2 regions of the Streptomyces spectabilis genome follow, and region 2 is predicted to be linked to the other one. Evidence: predicted binding sites of a transcription regulator. Region 2 holds the regulator's gene; the other holds the start of a gene.
The links. The regulator HspR, encoded in region 2, represses chaperone genes until heat shock. The targets are predictions, from matches to a motif close to TTGAGNNNNNNNNNCTCAA.
Positions count from the first base shown of each region.

Region 1: dnaK (molecular chaperone DnaK) is a predicted target of HspR. The motif match lies at 2,066-2,084, and genes of this name have one in related genera.

Region 1 covers NZ_CP023690.1:7,635,495-7,638,897, reverse strand. The annotation lists gene CP982_RS33310 (helix-turn-helix domain-containing protein) at 1-88, shown strand, start outside; gene dnaK (molecular chaperone DnaK) at 108-2,015, opposite strand; gene CP982_RS33300 (OsmC family protein) at 2,210-2,635, opposite strand; gene CP982_RS33295 (S8 family peptidase) at 2,858-3,403, shown strand, end outside.
Region 2 covers NZ_CP023690.1:5,180,985-5,184,387, reverse strand. The annotation lists gene CP982_RS22675 (hypothetical protein) at 6-512, opposite strand; gene CP982_RS22665 (fibronectin type III domain-containing protein) at 687-1,472, shown strand; gene CP982_RS22660 (heat shock protein transcriptional repressor HspR) at 1,576-2,031, opposite strand; gene dnaJ (molecular chaperone DnaJ) at 2,036-3,223, opposite strand; gene grpE (nucleotide exchange factor GrpE) at 3,344-3,403, opposite strand, start outside.

The DNA.
Region 1 (3,403 bases), 2.5 Mb from region 2:
GATGGACGTGACCGTCGCCGAGCTGGCCGTCGAGACCCTGCTGCCCGCCGACCCGGCGACGGTCAAGTACCTCCAGAACCAAGGGTGACCAGGGGCGGCGGGCCCGCCTAGGAGGCGCCCTTCCGCGTCCCGTCGCCCTCGGTCCCGTCGCCCTCGCCCTTCTTCGTCCCGCTCCCCTCGTCGTCGACGATCTCCGCGTCGACCACGCCCTCCTCGCCGGGCGGCCGTCCGGCGGAGTCCTCGGGGCGCGCCCCGCCGTCGGCGGCGCCCGCGGCCGCGTACATGGCCTGCCCCATCCGCTGGCTGACCGTGGCGAGCTTCTCGGCGCCCGCGCGGACGGCCTGGGTGTCGCCGCTGTCCAGGGTGGCCTTCAACTCAGTTGCGGCCGCCTCCACTTCGGCCCTGGTGTCGGCGGGGATCCGGTCGCCGTTCTCGCTCAGGAAGCGCTCCGTCTGGTAGACGAGCTGCTCGGCCTGGTTGCGGGTCTCGGCGGCCTCGCGCCGCTTGCGGTCCTCCTCGGCGTACTGCTCCGCCTCGCGGACCATCCGGTCGATGTCGTCCTTGGGCAGCGCGGAGCCGCCCGTGACCGTCATGCGCTGCTCGCGCCCGGTGGCCTCGTCCTTCGCCGAGACGTGCATGATCCCGTCGGCGTCGATGTCGAAGGTGACCTCGATCTTGGGGACGCCGCGCGGCGCGGGCGGCAGGCCCGTCAGGTCGAAGACGCCGAGCTTCTTGTTGTACGCGGCGATCTCCCGCTCGCCCTGGAAGACCTGGATGCCGACCGACGGCTGGTTGTCCTCGGCGGTGGAGAAGGTCTCCGAACGGCGCGTGGGGATGGTCGTGTTGCGCTCGATGAGCTTGGTCATGATGCCGCCCTTGGTCTCGATGCCGAGCGACAGCGGGGTCACGTCGAGCAGCAGGACGTCCTTGACGTCGCCGCGGATCACGCCCGCCTGGAGCGTCGCGCCGATGGCGACGACCTCGTCGGGGTTGACGCCCTTGTGCGGATCCCGGCCGGTCAGCTCCCTGACCAGGTCGGTGACCGCGGGCATGCGGGTGGAGCCGCCCACGAGGATGACGTGGTCGATGGCCGAGAGCGGCACTCCCGCGTCCTTGACCGCCTGGTGGAAGGGGCCCTTGCAGCGGTCGAGGAGATCCGCGGTGAGCTCCTGCAGCTGGGCCCGGGTGAGCTTCTCCGCGAGGTGCAGCGGCCCGTCCGCCGAGGCCGTGATGTAGGGCAGGTTGATGTCGGTCTCGCTGGACGAGGAGAGTTCGATCTTCGCCTTCTCGGCGCCCTCGCGCAGGCGCTGCAGGGCCATCTTGTCCTTGGCCAGGTCGACGCCGTACGCGTTCTTGAACTGCCGCACGAGGTGTTCGACGACGCGCTGGTCCCAGTCGTCGCCGCCGAGCCGGGTGTCGCCGTTGGTGGCCTTGACCTCGATGACGCCCTCGCCCATCTCCAGGAGCGAGACGTCGAAGGTGCCGCCGCCGAGGTCGAAGACCAGGACGGTCTGGTCGTCGCCCTTGTCGAGGCCGTAGGCGAGCGCGGCGGCCGTGGGCTCGTTGACGATGCGCAGGACGTTCAGGCCCGCGATCTCGCCCGCCTCCTTGGTGGCCTGGCGCTGGGCGTCGTCGAAGTACGCGGGCACGGTGACCACGGCGTCGGTGACGTCCTCGCCGAGGTAGGACTCGGCGTCCCGCTTGAGCTTCTGCAGGACGCGCGCGGACAGCTCCTGCGCGGTGTACCGACGCCCTTCGACGGCGCCCGACTCGGGGAAGTGCCAGGCCGAATCGCCCATGTGGCGTTTGACGGAGCGTGCGGTGCGCTCCACGTTCGTCACCGCCTGGCGCTTGGCGACCTCCCCGACGAGCACGTCGCCGTTCTTGGCGAAGGCGACCACCGAGGGAGTGGTGCGGGCGCCCTCCGCGTTCGCGATGACGGTGGGTTCGCCGCCCTCCAGGACGGCGACCACGGAGTTGGTCGTGCCGAGATCGATGCCGACCGCACGTGCCATGTCCAACAACCCCTTCCGACGCGGTGATACTCCGCCCTCCAGCACAAAACTTGAGCGGTCCCTTGTCAATGCCGCGTACGGTGCCGCGCCCGCGGGGTCGGGCGGGCGGGCCGGGCGGACGGGGCCCGGAACACGACGAAGCCGCCGCCCCGGCGTACGGGGGCGGCGGCTTCGCCGCGGTGCGGGTCCGCGGGTCAGGCGAGCTTCGCCGACAGCGTGATCGTCGTGCCCGTGAGCGCCTGGCTGACGGGGCAGTTGGCCTTGGCGTCCTCGGCGGCCGAGACGAAGGCAGCCTCGTCGAGACCGGGCACCTCGCCCTCGACGGTCAGGTGGATGCCGGTGATGCCCGTGCCGGGCTGGAAGGTCACGTCGGCGGACGTGACGAGCTTGGTGGGCGGGGTGCCCGCGCCGGTCAGGCCGTGGGACAGCGCCATCGAGAAGCAGCTGGAGTGCGCGGCGGCGATGAGCTCCTCGGGGCTCGTCTTTCCGTTCGCCTCCTCGGCGCGGGACGGCCAGGACACGGCCTGCTGCCCGATGCCCGAGGAGTCGAAGGTCACCGTGCCGGAGCCCTCGGTCAGGCTGCCTTCCCAGACCGTGTGTGCGGAGCGCGTGGTAGCCACGATGCCAAATCCCTTCAGAGAAGTTCGGTGGCCTCCATCCGATCACACTCCGGGGGAAATCGCGGCGTACGGGGTCAGTACGGGTCCGTAAGAAGGATCACCCGGGCCGGGGCCGGACGGGGGTCGGGCGGGGGCCGGGCGGGCGCTCCCGGCGCCCCGCGAATGAACCTTCCGCATCAACTGTCCGTCTACGTAACAAAGTTGAACTCGATGGGGGGACACGTGCGTCATCACAGAACCAGAGCGGGCGCGGTCGCCGTCGCGACAGCGGTGGCCGCGGCGCTCACGGCGGGCCTGGCGGGACCGGCGTCGGCCGAGGGGGCCCTCCCGGCCCCCGGTCGCGCCGCGGGGGCGGCCCCGTCGTCCGAGGCCGGGTCCGGAGCCGGGGCCATGGCCGGTCCCGCGCACCGGCTCACCCTCGTCACGGGCGACCGCGTCGACGTCGACGCCAAGGGCCGGGTGACCGGCTTCCGCCCCGCGAAGGGCCGCGCGCACATACCGGTGCGCACCCAGACCGTCGGCGGCCGCACGCTCGTCCTGCCGTACGACGCGCGGCGGCTCATCGCCGAAGGCCGCGTCGACCGGCGCCTGTTCGACGTCACCGAGCTGAGCCGGAAGGCCACCCGGGAGGCCCAGAGGAAGGGCCTGAGGCTGATCGTCGGCTACGAGGGCGCGGCACGCGGCGCACGGGCCGGTGTCCGGGCGGCCGGGGACACGGCGGTCCGCCGCGTCCTGCCGTCCCTGAACGCGGAGGCCGTGCGCACCCCG
Region 2 (3,403 bases):
GGGGCCTAGGCCTCTCCCGCCCACTCCCGCAGCAGCCGCTCGCGCAGCTCCTTGCGGGGCGTGCCGCCCTCGTGCGAGCGCCCCCACTCGGCCATCGCCGACAGCGTGGTCAGCAGCGTGGCGGCGCCCTCCGTGAGGCGGGCGAGCACGGCGCGGGAGAGGTCGTACTCCTTCTGGGAGTAGCCGTACGCCGCCGCCACGTACGCGGTCAACTCGACCTCCACGTCGGCGGTCTCCACGCACACGGTCATCGACGGCGCGTCCTCACCGCCGCCGAGGCCGACCGTGAGCGCCATGTCGACCACCATCCCGACCTGCCGCTTCAGCGACTTCACGGGAACGTCCTCGACGGTCAGCGCCCGTACGTCGTCCCACAGCCACAGGCCGGACTGCGGATGCCCGAGCCCGGCCACCCCCTCGGGTGTGAGCCGGACCCCGGGAGCGAGCCCGGACGGCTTCGAGCCCACGTACACATCGCCCTCGGCGATCCAGAACAGCCCCACCATGGCCATGGAGAATCCAGCTTTCCCGCGGAAGAAATCACGACAGCCTGCCAACTATAGGAGCGCGACGCGCCGTCTACCGTTCCCGTCCGTCCGCTCGCTAGAGTGCGCAGTCCCCCACGGACCAGCAGCTTCTCCCCCCACGCCTGCGCCTCCCGTCACTTCCGAAAGGGACTGCCAGCCGTGTCTCACCCCTCGCGGAGATCCCGTCTCCGCACGTTCGCCGTCCCGTCGGCTGCGGCCGCCGCCGTGCTCGCCGCGGGCCTCGGCCTCGGCGCCGCGCTCGATTCCGGACCCGCCGGTGCCACCGCCGCCCCCGCGTCGGGCTCGGCGCCGAAGGTCCCGGAGAAGCCGCGGGCCGTCTCCGGCACGAACGCCAACACCGTGACCTGGACGGCCTCTTCGGGCGCCAGGAAGTACGACGTGTACCGGGCCGAGGGCGACGGCGCCTTCACGCGCGTCGGCTCGGTGACGGCGCCGAAGTACACCGACGGGCGGGTCGTGCCCGACGTGCCGTACACCTACAAGGTCAAGGCGGTCGGCTCCGCGGGCAAGGCCTCGCCGTACTCCGCGGCCGCGCGGGCGGCCCGGGACACCATCGCGCCGCTGCCGCCCGCGAACCTCGCCGTCGTCCCGTCCGACGACGGGCCCGGCACCGCCCTGGCCTGGCGCGACGGCACCGACGCCGTGGCGTACACGGTCTATCGCTCCACGTCCCCGCAGGGGCCCCTGAAGAAGATCGGCACGTCCACGACCACCTCGTTCCGCGACACCGGGGCCCCGGCCCCGGACCGGCCGTACGTCTACTGGGTGAAGGCGGTCGACGCCGCGGGCAACGCCTCCGAGGCGGCCACCACCAGCCGCCCGCCGGAGCCGACCCGGCCGCCCACGCAGTCGCCGGGGCCGACGCAGCCGCCCACGTCCCCGCCCACGACCCCGGCGCCGTCGCCGACCTTCGGGGACGGCTGAGCCGCCCGCCGCGCTCCGGCACGACGAAGGCCGGGCGGCCCGCGCACGAGTCGTTCGTACGCGGGCCGCCCGGCCTCAAGTGCCGGATTCCGGCGGGCTACTGCTACTGCTCAGGCGACCTCTTGGGCCGCCACACCACGAGCGCGCTCGCCTGCTGCACGTCCTGGTACGGCACCAGGTCGCGGCGGTAGGAGGCGTGGACCTGGGCCTCGCGCTGCTGCATCGCGACCGCCGCGCCCTCGACCGCCGCCGACAGCTCGGCGACCCGGGACTGGAGCGCGGCGACCTGGTTCTCCAGCTCGATGATGCGCTTGATGCCCGCGAGGTTGATGCCCTCCTCCTGGGAGAGCTGCTGCACGGTGCGGAGCAGCTCGATGTCCCGGGCGGAGTACCGCCGGCCCCGGCCCGCGGTGCGGTCGGGCGAGACCAGGCCCAGGCGGTCGTACTGCCGCAGGGTCTGGGGATGGAGACCGGAGAGCTGGGCCGCCACCGAGATGACGTACACCGGGGTCTCGTCCGTCAGTTGATACGGGTTGCGTCGGCGGCCGTCCCGCTCCATGAGGTCACGCTCCCTTCGCGGCCTTGAACAGTTCTGCCCGCGGATCGAGATCCGCAGTCGCCTTGCGGTACCCCTCCAGGGCTTCCTTCGCCGCGGGGGACAGTGTCGTCGGTACGGACACCTCCACCGTGACGAGCAGGTCGCCGGGCGTGCCGTCCTTGCGGGCGGGGCCCTTGCCGCGCACCCGCATGGTGCGGCCGTTCGGCGTGCCGGGGGGCAGCTTCAGGGTGACGGGCACGCCGCCGAGCGTGGGCACCCGCACCTCGCCGCCGAGCGCGGCCTCGGTGAGGGTCACCGGGACCGTCACCGTGAGGTTCTCGCCCCTGCGGCCGAAGACCGGGTGGGCGTCCACGTGCACGACCACGTACAGGTCGCCCGCGGGGCCGCCGCGCTCACCGGGCGCGCCCTTGCCGCGCAGGCGGATCCGCTGGCCGTCGCTGACGCCCGCCGGGATGCGCACCTGCATCGTCCGCGACGACTTCGCGCGGCCGCTGCCGTGGCACACCTCGCAGGGCGTCTCGGCGATCAGGCCGCGGCCCTTGCAGTCCACACAGGGGTCGGTGAGGGAGAACCCGCCACCGCCGCCCCGGGAGACCTGGCCCGTGCCCACACAGGTGGGGCACACGCGCGGCGTGCCGTTCTTGTCGCCGGTGCCCGAGCACGCCTTGCAGGCGGCCTGGGAGGACATGCGCAGCGGAACCGTCGCGCCCTCCACCGCCTCCGTGAAGCTCAGCGTGACCTCGGACTCGACGTCCTGGCCCCGGCGCGGCTGCGTGCGCGTCCCCGTGCCCGCGCCACCGCGGTTGAACAAGCCCCCGAAGACGTCACCGAGGCCGCCGCCGAAGCCGCCGGCACCCGCTCCACCGCCGCCCGGGGCGCCGCCTCCGAAGAGGTCGCCCAGGTCGAAGTTGAACGTGCCGCCGCCCGCTCCGGGGCCTGGCCTGAATCCGCCGTTGCCGAAGAGCGCGCGGGCCTCGTCGTACTCCTTGCGCTTCTTGGGGTCGCCGAGGACGTCGTTCGCCTCGGAGATCTCCTTGAAGCGCTCCTCGGCCTTCGCGTTGCCCTTGTTGGCGTCCGGGTGGTTCTCGCGGGCGAGCTTCCGGTACGCCTTCTTGATCTCGGCTTCGGTGGCGTCCTTGGGGACGCCGAGGACCTTGTAGTAGTCCTTCTCGATGAAGTCCTTGGTGCTCATCCCCGACGTCCCTCCTTCCTCGTCGTCAGGTCGACGCCGACGCCGACCGCGGCGCCGGGTCCGCGACCATGATGGTCGCGGAGGGCCCGGCCGCGGTCGACGTCGCCGTCCGTGTCAACGTCAGCCCTTGTCCGGGCCACCGTTTTCCTTGCTCTCGGCCTGGTCGGCCTTGTCGGCGCT